Regions from separate parts of the Brevibacillus halotolerans genome, predicted to be linked through region 2. Evidence: riboswitches for the same ligand, from Rfam matches in the RefSeq annotation. Region 2 holds a riboswitch; each other region holds the start of a gene.
The links. Region 2 has a riboswitch for cobalamin ahead of nikA (nickel ABC transporter substrate-binding protein). Riboswitches for the same ligand answer to the same signal wherever they lie in the genome.
Positions count from the first base shown of each region.

Region 1: linked by a shared signal. The riboswitch ahead of O0550_RS15960 (FecCD family ABC transporter permease) and the one ahead of nikA (nickel ABC transporter substrate-binding protein) in region 2 are both predicted to bind cobalamin.
Region 3: linked by a shared signal. The riboswitch ahead of O0550_RS05510 (DUF4430 domain-containing protein) and the one ahead of nikA (nickel ABC transporter substrate-binding protein) in region 2 are both predicted to bind cobalamin.
Region 4: linked by a shared signal. The riboswitch ahead of cobJ (precorrin-3B C(17)-methyltransferase) and the one ahead of nikA (nickel ABC transporter substrate-binding protein) in region 2 are both predicted to bind cobalamin.

Region 1 covers NZ_JAPTNK010000012.1:144,651-149,251, forward strand. The annotation lists gene O0550_RS15955 (ABC transporter ATP-binding protein) at 1-123, opposite strand, end outside; gene O0550_RS15960 (FecCD family ABC transporter permease) at 125-1,222, opposite strand; cobalamin riboswitch at 1,473-1,669, opposite strand; gene O0550_RS15965 (DUF421 domain-containing protein) at 2,070-2,930, opposite strand; gene spoVAC (stage V sporulation protein AC) at 3,071-3,550, shown strand; gene spoVAD (stage V sporulation protein AD) at 3,552-4,565, shown strand; gene spoVAE (stage V sporulation protein AE) at 4,562-4,601, shown strand, end outside.
Region 2 covers NZ_JAPTNK010000003.1:311,909-316,509, forward strand. The annotation lists gene nikB (nickel ABC transporter permease) at 1-756, opposite strand, end outside; gene nikA (nickel ABC transporter substrate-binding protein) at 792-2,423, opposite strand; cobalamin riboswitch at 2,582-2,769, opposite strand; gene O0550_RS06385 (nitroreductase family protein) at 3,046-3,669, opposite strand; gene O0550_RS06390 (DoxX family protein) at 3,916-4,302, opposite strand; gene O0550_RS06395 (MarR family winged helix-turn-helix transcriptional regulator) at 4,409-4,601, opposite strand, start outside.
Region 3 covers NZ_JAPTNK010000003.1:122,991-127,591, reverse strand. The annotation lists gene O0550_RS05520 (ABC transporter ATP-binding protein) at 1-412, opposite strand, end outside; gene O0550_RS05515 (NAD(P)/FAD-dependent oxidoreductase) at 668-2,098, shown strand; adenosylcobalamin (AdoCbl) riboswitch at 2,195-2,347, shown strand; gene O0550_RS05510 (DUF4430 domain-containing protein) at 2,400-2,795, shown strand; gene O0550_RS05505 (ECF transporter S component) at 2,842-3,336, shown strand; gene O0550_RS05500 (1-propanol dehydrogenase PduQ) at 3,604-4,601, shown strand, end outside.
Region 4 covers NZ_JAPTNK010000001.1:519,131-523,731, reverse strand. The annotation lists gene cobJ (precorrin-3B C(17)-methyltransferase) at 1-1,253, opposite strand, end outside; cobalamin riboswitch at 1,441-1,632, opposite strand; gene O0550_RS02265 (nitroreductase family protein) at 1,827-2,390, shown strand; gene O0550_RS02260 (hypothetical protein) at 2,498-3,016, shown strand; gene O0550_RS02255 (bifunctional transcriptional activator/DNA repair enzyme AdaA) at 3,198-3,770, opposite strand; gene thiT (energy-coupled thiamine transporter ThiT) at 4,031-4,597, opposite strand.

The DNA.
Region 1 (4,601 bases), on a different contig from region 2:
CAAGCCTACGAATTCTCCTTTTTGTACGTGTAAATCTATATCCTGCAAGATACATGTCCCTTGGATCTCATATCCAACTTGTTTTAACTCAACATGCTTGTCTACGTCTAATTTTGTGGGCACATTAGCTTCCTCCAAACGTATACGCCCGACGACGTAGCATCCAGATAAAAAATGGACCGCCGCAAAGCGCTGTGACTATTCCTATCGGCAATTCTTCAGGGGCAATGATTAGTCTAGCTAATACATCCGCCCAGATCATAAAAATCGCTCCACCACAGGCACAAAGAGGGATTAGTCTCCTATGATCAGAACCCACCCACAAGCGAAAGATATGGGGTAACATTAAACCAACAAAGCCAATGCTACCGCTTACAGCAACCAGTAAGCCTGTAACGAGAGAAATCGTAATCAGTAGAATCTTACGCATATTTTCTGGATGTAGACCAAGTAGCGTAGAGGTTTCTTCCCCTAGGATCAACAAATTTAGATTGCGTGCATTTACCCATAAAAATATAAAGAACGAAAGTACTGCAATCGTTGGCAATACAAGTGACTCCCACTTGGCACGAGTGAAGCTTCCCATCATCCAGTACAGCACACTTGAAAGGCTTTCCGCTCTTGGTGCCAGCATAATAAAAAAACTAGTAAGCGCTGACAACATAATAGACACAGCTATTCCAGCTAACAAGAGACGTATTAGCTGCACCCTTCCGCCAACCAAAGACAAAAGAAACACCAATATAACGGAAGCCAAAGCACCTAAAAAGGCCGCTAAAGAAAGCGCATACGAACCAAATACTCCCAAACTACCAAATAACAGCACTGCTGTTGCTCCCACCGATGCCCCTGATGATACGCCTAAGATATATGGATCAGCTAAAGGATTACGAATCAATGCCTGAATCGCTATCCCAACAATAGACAGCCCGGCACCTACAACCGCAGATAATAAAACACGTGGCAGTCGAATATCCCAAACAATATGCATCTGCGCGTTAGACACGTCTGTCCCTACCCATTGTTGTACAAAAGGAACATGTGAGCCTATGACCTTCCAAACGATAACTGGGTCTATTTGTACTGGTCCCAGCATGATTGCAACCGTCAGCGATAAAAATAATACCACGCCGCTTCCCATCAATTTCGCTATCCAATTTTTTGTATATTGCGTACCGATGCTGTTTACTGACCTTGGGGCTGTCGTGGCGGTTTGTTGCATGCTTCTCCCCCCTATGTAAAACAAAGTAACGAAATGAAATTACTAACTCGGTGACCACCCAAGCTTCAAGTGCAGGTGGCACCGTAATTGGACCTCTACGCCCCGCTAACATGTTATTCCTTAAAGATTCGCACAAAAAAGCATCCGTTCCAAAAGGAGACAGATGCTTGGGTTTTTGGACAAATCAATTCCTATAGGTGTATGTACACTATCATCATACGACCTACCCAAACACCTGCCCATCCTCGTGGGAGTGTTACATCTTACGGCAGGTCTCCTGGCTCATGAATCCTCGCAAGCATCCTCCCTTCCCATTCTCTGCAAAAGTGAACAGTGGTGTATCGGATGTTGCTCCTCATTTACAGTGGCGGGACCGCATCGGATTTTCACCGAACTTCCCTTTTAAGTCTGATCCTGAAATCAAACACCGTAACATGGCTATAAATCAGTTGTAATTGTTTGTGAGTGTAACACGATTTGGTGGAACATGGCAAGGTAATGGTGAATTTGTGATAGGTTTGTAAGAACTTTGTAAAATATTTACGTAATGTTTGTAGTTTAGTAGTAATCGGTCCAGTTGTTTGTTCACATAATGTTAATTATGTTATTTAATTTATACCAAAATTTCTTTCTTTCTCATTTTATACCACTCTTCGTTTCTATCTTTCCTTGAATGTAATAGAAAGGCAAAAAAGCTATCCAATTCAGGATAGCTTACCTTCCCAATCAAATTTCCCCCTGCCATTACCAAGTTCCTGTCATGTAGCCTAAGCATTAGCCTCTTGATAATTTTAGTAACTTGTCTGGACAAAGTTTCTATTATAAAGGCTTCTGTATCGATCCCTTATTAGCTCTGTAAAAAAGGTTTTACCTCTTCTATTATTTTTTTTAAGCTTTGAGCCCCCTTTTCATATTCCTTTTTAGCCATGTTATTTTTTGTTTCAAGTGAAAAAGTCTCCAAATCTGCTTGGCATTTTTTCAACGTAGACAACGTCAATGGTTTTTCCTGAGGGACTGGTACAGTAATCTGGTCATCATATAAATCTACATTCAATTGCCCATAACTATCTACTTGTCCTATATAAACGTTTTCCAATGGTATTCCCATCTTATTGAGAGTTGTGTGGAGCCATCTTTTCGACAATCCTGTGGTTGCTAAAGGCTCTAACATGACATTCCCATCCAAAATGACCGTTTGAGGCTCTCGGCTTGGAGCTCCTTGGATATTCAGATCTTTGGCAGTAAGCGGTTGATTTTCTTTTTTGAGCAGGACACTAATCTGACCATTCTGCTCTAATAGTGCATACTCAACATCTGCAATCGAGAATACATCTTTTAGGCGCAATTGTTCTAACAATTCCTCACCTGTATAATTCTCTTTCTTGAGATTGTCCTCCATAATTTTTCCATCTTTGATCAGTACACGAGCATTTCCTTCAACTATATCGCTCGCTGTCTTACTTTTGACCGATAGATAACTGAAAAGAAATGGAATAAGGGCCCAAATGATCATGCTAACGAATCCGTTCAAAAACCTGTCATCGACGTCAGCTGAAATGAATCCCGCAATGGAGCCAATCGTAACACCTACAATATATTCAAAAAAAGTGGCTTGGGCAATTTGGCGTTTTCCCATTAAACGGGTTAAGAACAATAAAGTAAAAAGCGTAACGATTGATCTAAAAACAATCTCCCAGAATTCAGGCATAAATATCCTCCCTAGTAACATCTAATCCTTCTATGTATTTAGATTGTGTTACTTTGTTGATTTTTATATATAAAAGTCAGGTATAAAAACTGGCTTTGTATTCCAAATTAACTTTGACTACATCAATAAAGGAGTTAACAATGGCTACAAAAAACAGTAAATTAACCGCAACTCAAATCGAATATCAAGCCTTTGCAAAAGCGTTAGAACCTCCACGACCTGTGCTTAAAAATACCATTCGGGCTTTTTGGGTTGGTGGTTTGATTTGTTTACTTGGACAATTTATTCAAACCTTTTTCATTCACTTTTTTCACTTTGATGAAAAAAGCGCTGGAAACCCAACCTCTGCTGTCCTAATCGCCATTTCTGTTCTCCTAACTGGTTTTGGTGTTTACGACAAGATTGCACAATTTGGAGGTGCGGGAACCGCTGTGCCTGTTACCGGTTTTGCCAATTCGATTGCTTCAGCAGCTATTGAACACAAAAGTGAAGGATATGTACTTGGTGTGGGCGGCAACATGTTTAAATTAGCAGGCTCTGTTATCGTTTTTGGTGTAGTTGCCGCATTTTTCATCGCGTTAATAAAATGGTTTTTTACTTTTGCAGTAGGAGGATCTTGAGATGTTAAAGGGACATCAATCATGGATTTTTCCAAGCAAACCAACGATTTTATCCACGGCAACAGTTGGTGGGCCTTTTGAAGCACAAGGAAAAATTGCGAATGATTTTGATATTCTTCATAGTGATACCTGGCTGGAGCAAGACAGCTTTGAAAAGGCCGAAAAAATGATGATGGAAGAAGCTTTTGACCTCGCTGTCAAACGAGCTAGCTTGCAAAAAGGAGATATCAATTACCTCATTACAGGGGACTTAATGAACCAAATCATCTCCTCAAGCTTTTCAGCACGTACGATTGGGGTACCTTATCTAGGGATATTTGGTGCTTGTTCAACCTCTATGGAAGGATTAGCTTTAGCAGCTCAATTGATAGATAGCAGGGCAGCTAATTATGTACTTACGGGTACTTGTAGCCATAATTCAACTGCTGAGAAACAGTATCGTTATCCCACAGAGTATGGTGCACAAAAGCCTCCCACTTCACAGTGGACGGTAACCGGTGCCGCAGCGGCCGTGGTTGCACCTCAAGGAACAGGTCCGAGGGTTTCCTCTGCTACGATTGGTAAAGTTGTTGATATGGGACTAACTGATCCCCAAAATATGGGGGCGGCTATGGCTCCCGCGGCAGTAGATACCATTCAAGCTCATTTTCGAGATATGCAGATTGGGCCTGATTATTATGATTTGATCGTTACGGGCGACCTTGGAAAACTTGGCCATTCGATCGCAGGAAAACTCTTGAAAAAGCATGGATTTTCCATTCGAGACGAAGCCTTTACAGATTGTGGATTATTAATTTATCACGACAATCAGGAGGTTTTCTCTGGGGGTAGCGGCTGTGCATGCTGTGCCACTGTTACATATGGTCATTTGCTAAACCGGTTAGCTAATGGGGAATGGAACCGAATTTTGGTTGTAGCAACAGGCGCCCTACTATCGCCGCTCAGCTTTCAACAAAATGAATCGATTCCTTGTGTAGCACACGCTGTAGCTATTGAGAGGGGGGGAAATGAGTGAGCATCTTTATTTGGGCATTTATTGTTGGAGGCATCA
Region 2 (4,601 bases):
AACAATTACGGCTCCGCTTAGCATGTTTCCAATGCTCATGCCAAGTCCAGTTAACACAGGTAATAAGGATTTTTTAAACACATGTCTACCAATGATTAGACTTTCTCGCAGCCCTCGCGCTCTCGCATACACGACAAATGGCTCATTCAAATTTTCTAGCATACTGGTGCGAAGCAAGCGCATGTACGTACCTATATAAGGAAAAGCCAATGTCAGGGCCGGAAGCACTAGATGGGCAAAAGTTCCCCTTCCCAATACGGGAAATAAATCTAACTTTACCGATAAAAAATAGATGAATAGAAATCCGAGCCAAAAAGCAGGCATCGAGACGCTTACAAAGGCAAGCATCCTGCTAACCTGATCAATTAATTTCCCCTTGTAAAGGGCAGAAAACATTCCTAAAGGTAAACTAATAAAAATAATCAGGAGCAATGAAGCACATGCAAGTTGCAGCGTTGGGGAGAAATGGAGAATAATTTCATCCCATATAGATTTCTTCGACACATAAGAAACCCCTAAATCCAATTGAACCACTTTTCCTAACCAATTTACATACTGGATATACAGGGGCTTGTCCAGCCCTAGCTCTGCTCGAAGGGAAGCCACTGCCTCATCTGTTGGAGGAATATGTGACGCCCTCAAGTAAGCTACGGCCGGATCCCCAGGTGTTAAGTGGAGCAGAATAAAAGTGATCAGAGAAATTCCCAATAATATTGGCAGTAAACTTGTGAGACGTTTAACAATAAACCAACCCATTTACTACTCCTTTGCCGTTTTTACATAACCCCACTTCACTTCATATCAATGGTAGTGAAAGGAACTTCATATTCTTGAGGCAAGAAATGAACCCCGCTCAGATTTTTATGATAGACCGCTATATTAGATTGATAAGATATTGGTAAGTAAGCAGCCTGTTCGTGCAATGTTGTTAAAATATCTGTATAAAGCATCTTTCTGTGTGCTTCATCTGTACTTACTAATACTTCCTTGATTTTTTTATCTAATTCTTTCTTGCCTGGTAGCCCTGATAGAGCTTTGTAATCCGGACTGCCACCTTCCGAAGGTGTTGTGATAGCAGATAAATAGGAATGTGGATCAAATGGAACACCCCAGCTTGCCGTAAATAATAAATCAAAGCTGCCTTCATTGGCTGTAGCCCAAAAATCCTCTTCTTCCTTACTTGTCAGCTTCATATCTATCCCTAATTTTCTAAACTCACCTTGGGTATATTCTGCGATCGCCTTCTGGATGTTGTCTGAGCTAATAAACATCAGCTCCAATTGTAGCGGTTTTCCAGCCTTCTCTCTAAATGGTTTGCCATTTACTTGTTTCCAGCCCGCTTCATCCAACAATTGTTTCGCTTTTTCTTCATCGTGTTCATACGGTTTTACATCAATCTTCGTATATGGAATGGTAGGTGCAAATAACGTATCAGCTTTTCTTTCTGTGCCGTAAAAGATATGATCGATGACAGCCTGCTTATCAAAGGCATGCTGAATAGCTAGACGTAAGTTACGCTCTTTGAGAGCTTCTCTGTTCGTATTAAAGAGTAACGCCCTTGTAGCCGTAGGTTCTGATAGTTTGGTTTCATATTTTCCCGAATCCTTCAGAAACCGGAACGAATCCTGGCTTATGACTCCGTTCCCAAAAATCAAATCAATGTCCTTCTTCTCAAAAGCGAGAACTCTCGATTCACCGTCAGGTATGACTTTAACAATCACCTTATCGACTTTCGGTTTCTCGCCCCAATACTTCTCGTTTCTTGTAAAGACAGCCCTTTCATTTTTCTTATATTCGCTTAGTACCCATGGACCTGTCCCAATCTGTGACTTGAGCCCGTCTTTAAATGTGTTTTGGCTATCAGGAAAGGCAGCTTCTCCTACAAATCGTAAAGGTCTGATGTACGTAAGCTCCTGAAGAGTTGGGTAATATGGCTTGTTCAAAATTAATTTAAACGTAAAATCGTCCACTACCTCAGTACTTTTAATTTGATTTATTAATTCCATCCATTCATGTTGGGGAGCATTAGCTAAAACCGTATCGAAATTTTTCTTCACGATTGTAGCATTAAACGGCGATCCATCCGAAAATGTAACATCTTTTCTTAGATGAAACACATACTCTTTTCCATCCTTCGATACATCCCAGCTTTGGGCCAGCCACGGTTTAAGCTCCCCGCCTTCACCGTAGTAAACGAGAGATTCATATACCATAGCTTGTGAGAACCATTGATTCGGAAAATAGGTATGAGGATTTACGTCTCCGATATCTCCAGACCAGGAAAACGTAAGAACTTTTGAACTATCTTGAGTTGCTCTATTTTCTCCTTCTTTTGTTGTGTTACCACAGCCAGCGATAATGATTGTTAGCAGCGCTACTAGTCCAACAAAAGAAGTAATAAATGCAGACCGTTTCAAATACATTTTTATCACCTTTTATATAATTTAATTATTCTAAAAATGTTAAAAAACAAAAAAACATTACCAACCAGATTAAAAAGGTCAGAAATGCCTATCGTTTATGAACACATCACATCGGTCTTTTAGCATTCAAAACACCTCCCTATCTCCCCGTAGGTCTAACAGCATTTCTAGAATAGGCAGGTCTTCTGACTTGGGTTCATCATCTCCATGCGTCTTCCCAGATATGATCCAGTGACATATTTGCATAAGACTCCCCCTTACAGCGGCGGGACCGTGCCGGATTTACACCGGCTTCCCTTTTAAGTATCCGTTATGAAACAAATACACCTATTCCACTACCATATGTAGTTTTTCCTTGGAAATATTCACTTTATATCCTTATTTTGAAAGTAGGACAAAAAGTTTACCTAGAACAAATTATATTCGTTATTCCACGTTTACGCTATATGAAATTAAAGCCCTTCTATAATTCCACTCATAAGATGGAACACTTTTGTCCAGAAAGGCTTAAGAGGATGCATCTAGGATCAGGTTCATCTATAAAAAGCGCCAATTCCTCTATAGTAAAAAAACATTGCCACAGCATGTCCCATTAACAGCTTTAGCAATGTTTTCATAGAAATCACATACCATTGTAGCTTACAAACTCTCCGTTCGGCTTACGATAGCCGCGTGGACGTTGGCTTGAGAGCTTTTCTTTTCCGATAGTAATCATCATGACTGTTTCATATCCATCAGGAATTTCTAAAATTTCCTTAATAGCACCTGGATCAAATCCAATCATTGGGCACGTATCCCAACCTTTATCTTTCGCAGATAGCATGAACAGCATCGCAGAAAGGCTTGCATTACGAATGGCTTCTTCCTTCATAAAGGATTCACCCTTACCCTCATATATCCCCGTCACAGTCTCAACGGTACGATCTAGCTCTTGTTTACTCAAAATTCCGAGATGATGCATTCCCTCGTTTATTTTTTCCACTGCTTGATAAGCGTAACGATTGCCCAACACCAATATGACCGCTGAAGCTGAATGCACCTTATACTGCTTGCAGGATTCATAAATTTTTTCTTTCAAGGCTGGATCCGTTACGACAAGATAATGTGTATGCTGAAGATTAAAAGCAGAAGGAGCATATTTAGCCAAAGTAAAGATCTCTTCAAGCTCGGGTCGGGTAATTTCTACCCCTTCAACGAAATTATTTGCGGAACGTCGACTTTTCACTAGGCTTGTAAATTCACTCATGTAAACTCCCTCATCTCATGTATGTATCGAAATTGTTACAGGGGAGGAGAAAAAGCGTTTTCTCTACACTAACTCGCTCCCCTTGCTTTTTGTACCGAATTCATTCTGCTTTTCTTTGTCAGTTCTTTTCTAATCACACTTATTTAGACCTATAATTGCGGCATAGTTTACGTTATCCCTCATTATCATACAATAGAGTACGTGAATCTGGATACCTTTCTTTTCAGGTCCGTCCTTAGGCAAAACTTATGCAAATAATACATATGCACCTGGACCAATCAACGCAACGCCGATAGCTACCGCTAGCAATACCAGATTGTATTCCATACCGTTCTGAGTAATCCACAATCCATTTTTTCCATGTACAGTAAAGATAGCGATCAGCATAGTAACAGCGATTAATGCTCCACCTACCCAAGTAAACACACCAGATGCAAAGAGCAATCCTCCAACAATCTCACTGGCTCCTGCCATGAAAGCCATTAACAAGCCGGGTTTCACACCGATTGATTCTAACCAACCCGCTGTTCCCTTTAAGCCATGCCCACCAAACCATCCAAATAATTTCTGTGTACCATGACCAATAAATAAAAGTCCCACAACTAATCGAATAAGTAAAAGTCCTGCATTCATTTTCTTTTTCCTCCTCAGGAATATGTTTTATTTTAAGTATCTTTAATTAAAGATATATGAGAAAGATGGATAATATGTTTCTTTTTATTATCGCATCTGTTTTCAGCTACTTATCTACAAAATTCATTTCGGCTGACTTCCCTAGCTTTTTTAACAAGGTGATGGTAATCTCTTTTTCTTCAGGAGACAGTCCACTCATTGCTTCTGCTAGCTTTTCTCGATGCTTTGGAAAAATCTCTTGGAGAAATTGCTCTCCTTCTTGTGTTAATTCCGCATAGATCACGCGTCGATCATTCGGA
Region 3 (4,601 bases), 190 kb from region 2:
CTAAATGAGTACAACCAAATTGTTCTAATAGAGCTTTTGCCTGCTCTATCTCTTCTTGAAGCTTTGGCTCGTAAAGGCTTAAAGAAGCGTGTTTACCAGATAATACAATCTCTAGCGCGGTATCGCCACCTCGAAGCTGTTGTTGCAGAGAACTACTGACAAGGCCGATTTCTTTGCGTAACTGTCGCAAGTCATAGGTACCGAACTTTTTCCCAAGAACCTCAATTTCTCCAGAAGTAGGCCATATATAGCCGTTTAGAAGCTGGAGGATGGTTGATTTACCTGATCCATTTAGACCGAGTAGACACCAATGCTCTTGAGAATGAATGTTCCAGCTTATTTCTTTAAGAATAGGTGTATCACCGCGTTTCCAGCTTACCTTGTTTAAAGTAAGAATTGGTTCAGCATGCACGAGTAGGTTCTCTCCTTTTTCGTCTTTTTAATCATTGTACTAATTTTCTGTCTTATATATCAATCTAGAAATGAAAGGATTAAGAAGGAAATATCGTTTTATTGAACTTTTTCCCAAGAACAATTACAAATGAATAATACGAACAAAAAATAAATATATAATAAAAACGTTCGGATTGTTTCTTGATTATTTAAAAAGGAATGTTATAATCAATAAGGCTTGTAATTTCCTAACATTTTCAAGGGGGCAACATCTATGAATTATGATGTTATCATTGTCGGAGCTGGTCCAGCAGGAATTTTTACGGCATATGAATTGATCCATAAAAAACCTGATTTACAGATCCTGTTGATTGAAAAAGGACATAATATTTACTCGCGTCGCTGTCCCATCCTTGAGAAAAAAATTAGTAAATGTCCGCCTCCAGCAGGTCGAAAGGATTTTAGTGGTTGCTTGCCAGCCTGCTCAATTACCAACGGATTTGGTGGAGCAGGAGCTTATTCAGATGGAAAATTTAACATCACGACAGAATTCGGTGGCTGGATGACCGATTATTTAGCACCTTCTGAAGTGCTTGAGCTGATTAAATATGTTGATGATATTAATTTAAAACACGGAGCAACTCCCAATATAACCGATCCAACCACGGAGGCTGTCCGTGATATAGAACGTAAGGGGCAAGCAGTTGGACTGAAACTACTGCGTGCAAATGTCCGTCATTTAGGTACGGAACAAAACTTGGAGATTTTGAAGAGTATCTGCGAAGAGCTAGAATCAAAAATTACAATGCTTTTTAAGCAGGAAGTGGAAGATATCATTGTTGAGCAAACGGAAGGTGGTAAAGAAATTCGCGGAATTACCTGTAAAAAGGGTCAGGAGTACCGAGCGAACAAAATCGTTATTGCTCCTGGCCGAGACGGCTCGCAATGGTTCGGTGAGATTTTGAAAAAACAGGGCCTACGATTGAGTAACAATCAAGTAGATGTGGGGGTTCGTGTAGAAACGACCAATGTAGTCATGGAAGAAATCAATAAGCATCTATATGAAGGGAAGTTCTTGTTCAAATCTTCTACGGATCAAATTGTGCGAAGCTTTTGTTCCAATCCAAGCGGTCATGTTGTTGTAGAAAATCACAGCGGTGTAATGGCGGCTAACGGGCATGCATACAAGGATGAGAAGCTGGGGTCCCCTAACACGAACTTTGCTCTGCTTGTGTCTCATGTCTTTACAGAACCATTTGATAAGCCAAACGAATACGCGAAAGAGGTATCAAGACGAGCGAATGATCTTTCTAACGGCTCCGTGATTGTACAGCGCTTTGGCGATATAAAACGTGGGCGGCGTTCGACAGAAAAACGACTGAAAGAGGGATTTATTGAGCCAACGTTAAAAGAAGCCGTACCAGGTGATCTCGGCCTAGTATTACCATATAATACAATGAAAAGCTTAATTGAAATGGTAGAGGCACTCGATCATGTTACGCCGGGTATTGCAAGTGAACACACGCTGTTTTATGGAGTAGAAGCGAAATTCTATTCAGCACGTCCATATTTGAATCCGCACTTTGAAACAGAAATTAGTGGTTTATATGCAGGCGGCGATGGAGCAGGTTTAACGCGAGGACTTGCGCAAGCAGGAGCATGCGGCGTTCATATTGCTCGGGGAATTTTACGTCACCTGTCTTAAAATATGGAAGAATACAACTATATTTTGTCACAACAGCATGATTGTCAAGTCCATTTCTTGTGCTATAATATTTTCAAATGGGTCACATCTCATTCATGTAAATAATAATAGTTTTAGGTAATGGAAGTTTGGTGCAAATCCAACGCGGTCCCGCCACTGTGATAGACTGTTTTCCGGTCTTAAGTCAGGTCTTTTACCTAAAAACTACTGAAAGGCTAACCATTTCGAGGCGAAAGTGGTTAGTCCAAGTCTAGTGATGTTCCCGCCTCACTAGACTTTTTTTATGGAGAAAGGAGCGGAAATGGTAAGAAGAGTTTGTCAAATCGCCTTACTTATTGCACTTGCGCTGGTAAGTGTAGTGGGTTGTTCAAATAATGAAGTAGCGCAAAACACATCAGCAGAAGAAAAGGTTGAAAACAAGATCGTTGTGGAAGTTTCAAGCGATCAGGGCAAAACCAAAATTGCTGAAAAAACAATTCAATTCAAAGGGGATCAAACCTTGTATGAGTTGATGAAAACCAATTTTAAAGTGGAAGACGATAATGGATTTATCACGTCAATTGAGGATGTGAAGCAAAATCCAGCAGAGAAAAAGTATTGGTTATACGAAGTGAACGGAGCACCAGCGGTTACAGGAGCCAAGGATCTTAAAGTCAAAGATGGCGATGTCATTAAGTGGGATTTACATGCCTCCTAACCATCAAATACACAAAGCATCCCTATCCAGTGTAAGAGGCATAACGTTGCTAGCTATCTTAGCTGCCTTGTCTGTTGCTGGTCGGATTGCACTGTCGTCCATACCTAACGTACAGCCCGTGACAACATTTGTCATTCTTATGACAATTCTGATGGGACTTCGATATGGTTTGTTGCTTGCGATAATTGTGATGATTTTGTCAAATATGGTCCTAGGGATCGGGATTTGGATTATCCCGCAGATCATTGCATACTGTATAATTGTCGTGGTAACCGGTATATTTATACGTCCTGTGTTTCCAAAGCTTTCCTTGTTTGTGATGGCCATATACGCCGGATTTACAGGAATGCTTTACGGGTTTGTTAACTCTCTTTGTCAGGTACCGCTTTACGATTCAACTTATTTTCTTGCTTATTATCTAGCAGGAGTCCCCTATGATACGATGCATGCAATTGGGAATTTCGTTTTTTATTTCGTACTCACACCTCTTTTACTTCCATTGTTGTACAAATTGATAAATCAACATTTTGCTAAGTCTTGACAACTGAACAGGCACAATGCAGTGCTTGCCGAATCATATCAAACCTTTGATGCAAAAGGTTTTTATACACAAAGACGTGTATAGTGTTTTTAAAAATAACAATCAATACATAGTTGACTATATGGTAAATATAGTAGTACAGTATTGGTAGAAAACAGAATACAGGTTACACAAAGACGTGTTACTTATGTAGATAGCAAAGAGGCTTTTAAAGGGTATGCTCCCTTCTAAAAAGCCTCTTTTTTTATTCCAAATGGAGGTGTCAGCATGGATAAGGTTAGTTTTAAAACAGATATTTACATGGGACAAGGCGCACTACATCGCCTGCAGGATCTGAAAGAAAAACGCATTTTTATTGTCACAGACCCTTTTATGGTTCAATCGGGAATGATTCAGCATGTCATTGACCAGATTGACGCGAGTAATAAGCACTTGGTTTTTAGTGATATCGTTCCAGACCCGCCAATCGAGGTTGTTGTAAGTGGAATGAAAGCCCTCAGTGAGTTTGAAACGGATACGATTGTTGCACTAGGAGGAGGCTCAGCTATCGATGCAGCGAAAGCAATGAAATATTTTGCGAAACAAGTGTCGAATCAAAAAGACCTTCCTTTCATTGCCATTCCGACAACAAGTGGAACAGGATCAGAGGTAACCGCATTTTCTGTTATTAGTGATCAGCAAAAAAATATTAAGTACCCTCTAGTGTCGAATGATATGACGCCAGAAGAAGCTATTTTAGACCCAGAGCTAGTAAAAAGCGTCCCTGATTTTATTACAGCCGATACGGGAATGGATGTTTTGACGCATGCTATCGAGGCGTTTGTGTCTATAAAAGCAAATGATATTTCTGATGCTCTTGCGGAAAAGGCGATGAAGCTTGTCTTTGAATATTTAGTAAGAGCATACAAGGATGGTAATGATTTAGAGGCACGTGAAAAAATGCACAATGCTTCATGCCTTGCAGGAATGGCCTTTAATGTTACATCACTAGGCCTCAATCACGGAATTGCCCATGTAGCTGGAGCTAAGTTCCACATTCCTCATGGTCGCATGAATTCCTTACTGCTTCCACATGTCATCGAATTCAATGCGAATTGTGGAACAGGATATGGTCAGAGTGAAAATCAGGCGACCGCTAAGAGATACGTAGCTATTGCTAAAACCTTAGGTCTTCCAGCAAGCAATACGAGAAGTGGAGTGCGCAGCTTAATTAATGCAATCAAGCAATTGCAAAAACAATTGAAAATGCCAACGAATTTGCGGGA
Region 4 (4,601 bases), on a different contig from region 2:
CCGCCATCCTTGGTCAAATCGGCCAATAGACGCATTTGTTCAGAGGTAAAATTCTTACGAGCTACACCAGGCGAAACGCCTAGCTCTAAAATATCAACAACTCCGCTAAACGGGCGAGGTGGTGGAGTGATACCCTGATTTAACTCCAAGGCTGTCTTTTCATCAACGCACGCAAGCGCTTCCATCGCTAATTGAAAGGCCTTTACCGCTTGTTTAGGAGCTTGAAAGCTCTCTGTCTCTTCCTGAAAAGAATTCTGTTCTACTTCCCTTGAGAATTGCCTGGGATTTGAAAGGGCTTCCATCGCCGCTGATGGTGCGGAATCAGAAACCTGAGCTTCTTGTATTGTAGCCTGCGGTGAAGTCGCTACAGCCACTTCTTGCACAGAAGATGACTCAGATACCGGATTTCCACTCTGAGGCTGGCTGTGAAGCGCCCAAGGCTCTGCCTTCTCCTGCAAGCGTTCATGAGGTTTTAACGGTTGATCCATGCGATTTAACGTATATTTACGTTGATATCCGCGCGGAGTAATAATTTTTTGGTCGTAAACAAAGGTAGTCGAGTTCCCGATGATTACTGTTGTCAGCATTCCAATGTCATGCTGTAGCATGTCTGCAAGTGTTGTAATTACAACATGTTCTCGATCTCTATAGGCGCTCTTTACGATTCCTACTGGCGTTTCAGGAGAACGATATTTTAATAATATTTGTTGTGTTTCTACAATTTGTCGTGTACGGCGACCACTGCGCGGGTTATACAGCGCAATGACAAAATCAGCAGAAGCAGCTGCTTCTACACGCTTAGCAATCGTTTCCCACGGTGTAAGATGGTCACTCAAGCTGATTGTGCAAGCGTCATGCATAATGGGAGCACCCAATAAAGACGCGCAAGACTGAATGGATGAAATTCCAGGTACAACCTCTACCTTCACCCCAGTAGATTCTGTCCAGCCTTTTTCGACTAGGACTTCATAAACTAGTCCGGCCATGCCGTATACCCCAGCATCCCCACTAGAAATAACGCCAACAACTTGACCTAACTCAGCCAATCTTACCGCTTCTTGAGCACGGCTAACCTCTTCTGTCATCCCAGTACGCACGACACTTTTGTCTGAAATAAGCTCTCGAATTAAATCTACATAAGTGTTGTAGCCAATTATCACTTCGCATTCTAGGATAGCCTCTTTTGCCCGATGCGTAATGTGATCATGATGTCCTGGTCCAAAGCCAATTAGTAGAATTTTTCCTTTCTCCATCTACTCCAAGCCCCCTATCCTTATTTGCAATCAACCTTACATTTTTATACAATAAAAAAAACAGCGCTTCCCCGTCTGACTTACGTGAGAAGTGCTGTTATGATGAGCTTGTTATTTTTTGGAAAGGAATATTCCCTTCTGTAGCAAAACTGCTCTCATAACACCTCCCCATCTGCCGTAGGTCTGACGGTGTTGTTAGAATAAAGAGGGTAGCCTGACTCTTGGAATATTCTGCTCCTTTTCGTCTTCTGAAAATTTATAATATCCAGTGACAAAAACGGGCTCTCCAATTACAGTGGCGGGACCGTGTTGGATTTTCACCAACTTCCCCATGTGAATCGTTTCTCATGTAACAATTCCTTTATTCCCAAGCTTATGTGATTAGTTCTATCATAATCCAATTTGCATTTTATTGTCCATACTTTTCTGTCTAGCCCACACGGGACTGGACAAGAGGTGAAAGAAGATCGTATACTGACATACTATTAGAAATCTTCTATTTTTATGCATAGAGGAAAATATATTTGAATATACAGTATCATAATTAACATATTATAGAAAGGTTGTTAAAACATGTCCCTCTTACACACCTTACAACAACGTCAAGCTATACGCGCCTACGATGGTCGCCCTGTAGAAAAAGAAAAGATCGAGCAGCTTCTAGAAGCAGCTATATTAGCACCCAATGATCGCTTGCGAGAGCCTTGGCACTTCTATGTCATTCGAGGCGCTGCTAAGGAACGGTTTAACCAGCTAGCTCAGGATTTCTTGCTTGAACGCTTTCCTACCAAACCTCATTTAGTAGAAGAATCCATGAAGAATGTTCTGGCCACCCCTCTCATTATAGTCGCTACATCCCAAATCATAGAAGGCGACGAAGCTTCTTCGCTTGATAATGATTATGCTGTAAGCTGCGCTATTCATTCGATGTGGCTGATGGCTTCTGAGCTAGGTCTAGGTTTTGTATGGCGTACACGTGGTGTAGGTTTAGCTAGAGATGAACGTCTCAAAGCCTTCTTGTCCCTATCTGATCAAGAAAAAGTAATTGGTTCCTTATTTATTGGCTATCCAACTGATGAAGCCACACCTCGAACTGCTCGAAAGCCTATCACTCAAAAAACAACCTGGGTCGAGTAAACTTTGGCATATTTCGAACGGTTACAAAAAGGTTACATTTTTCCCCGCTTTGTTGTAACATTTCCCTCACCTGCTACGTATTATTTTTATAGTAGGTGATGATACATATGACAAACCACATGACTTTTGCCATACTGGTGGGCTTGTGTGCGACAGCGGGACTTTTTTTATTTCGACGCGCTGTGACGAGTGGGGATCGACAGCAAGGCGGATTCTGGATTAATGGTCTAGCTATCGCTATTGCAACTTTGCTGGTTTTATTCTCAAGCGCTATCGTCGTGTTCTTATTGGTTACGATTCTCTGGACAGTCGGCACTCTATTTCCTATGTTTGTCGACAAATCTGATTTCTGGACACTCGTTTCCTTTGCAGTCGTCTCCTTTTTCATGTTAATGCTGTACGAACTAATTCTTGAACCAGTCCTTTTATACATAATGCAAAGACTACATATCTCAAGAAATTGGAAATTGATACCTGAAATTTTAGCAACGACCTTCATTTTTTATCTCGTGAATACCACATGGATTTCTGGTGTCTTGTTAACACCATTAACTCCCTTATTTGTTGGCATATTAGCTGTAACAGTCGATTATGTTTTAGAGCGCATCATGGGTGAGAGAAGGTAAAAATGTAGACACGACAAAAAGCACCTCTTAGTTTGCGAATCTCGCAACATGACAGGAGGTGCTTTTTATCTGTCTTTTCCTCGTACAAAAAGGCGTTTCTGCAAGCATACAGAAACGCTTTCAACTCTGTTCTTCCATTCTTTTTTTATATGTATGTTCTCCCGTTATACAGCAGATGCACTTAGCGTGTCGTCCCTGTTTTTCCCTGTTTCTTCTGCTGTAAGCGGTATTGAGTAGGTGTACAACCTGTTTCTTTCTGAAAAACAGCGGCAAAATAGGCACTATTACGAAAACCTACTCTGCTTGCAATCATGGAAACATTTCGATCTGTTTCTAGTAGTTGCTTCTTCGCTTCATCTATTCGGATGCGCGTTAAATATTTCCCTGGCGTTATCTTCATACAACGAGAAAAACAACGCTGCAAATAAAAAGGACTCACATAGAGACGTGACGCCATTTCACGCAGAGTTACGGGTTGGTTATAGCAATCGTGAATCATCTCTAGCAAACGGGTCGCCGCATCTTCTTCCGCTGATTTCCAGGTTGGTTCAGATGGTCTACAACGCTTGCAAGGACGAAAACCTGCAGCAATGGCATCGGACGCCGCATAATAAATCTTCACATGCTCTCTTTTGGGTGTCCTTGATTTGCATGACGGCTTGCAAAAAATACCCGTCGTGCTAAGGCCATAAAAGAATAGTTGATCATAATTTGGATCGCATTCTACTATCGCCTTCCAGAACTCCTCTTTCATCCACGATCCCTCCTAGCCTTCAATCCTCAGTATAACGTAATGTTTTTACTTCTAGTAAGCAACTGGGAATGAAAGAGCAAAATTTCGATAGTTTTTTCTTAATTTCACAATTATGTAACTTTTTCCATAATAAAAAACCGTGCCTTTTCACGTTCTTACGAATATTTTTTTGTAACAAACCGCTTTTATTTTCACTAATATTAAAAAAAGCCAAGAGAGGAAGTAGCTCCCTTCTCTTCGCTTTTTTATAAACTACTTTATTATGTACGTCGATAAGCGCCCGCATTCTGCTGAAACAATTGAGGTGCCCCATTTGCTAGTAATGTAACGACCAAAGCCGTAATCACATACTCAGGTATCAGATAAGTTGCATTATAGCTGAAGGAATAAAGTGTTGCAGGTGTTCCTTCCGGGGCATAGCTCCCAAACCAAACAGCTCCTGAAGTCGTGCGAATAGCCAAGCATAACGCAATTCCCACTAGCAATCCTCCCCAGATGGAGGCAATTTTTGTTGCTTTGCTTTGTGTCTTACTAGCGTACAGGAACGCACCAAAGCCTAGCACGGCATAGGATAGAGGATAATCTAACACCATTTGAATCGGATGGACCATCTCGCCACCAAAAAAGAATTTAACCATGCCTACTAGCCCGCCTGTGATTACGCCTGCTACCCAACCACGGCGAAACGCCAAGAGAGCTATCGGTACCATTACCAGCGATACGCTTCCCCCTTGAGGCATGGCAAACAGCTTTACCTTACTTAAAATAACAGCTATTGCTGCCATGATAGCTATTTCCATCATGATAACCAGTCGTGTTCGTGACATTTCA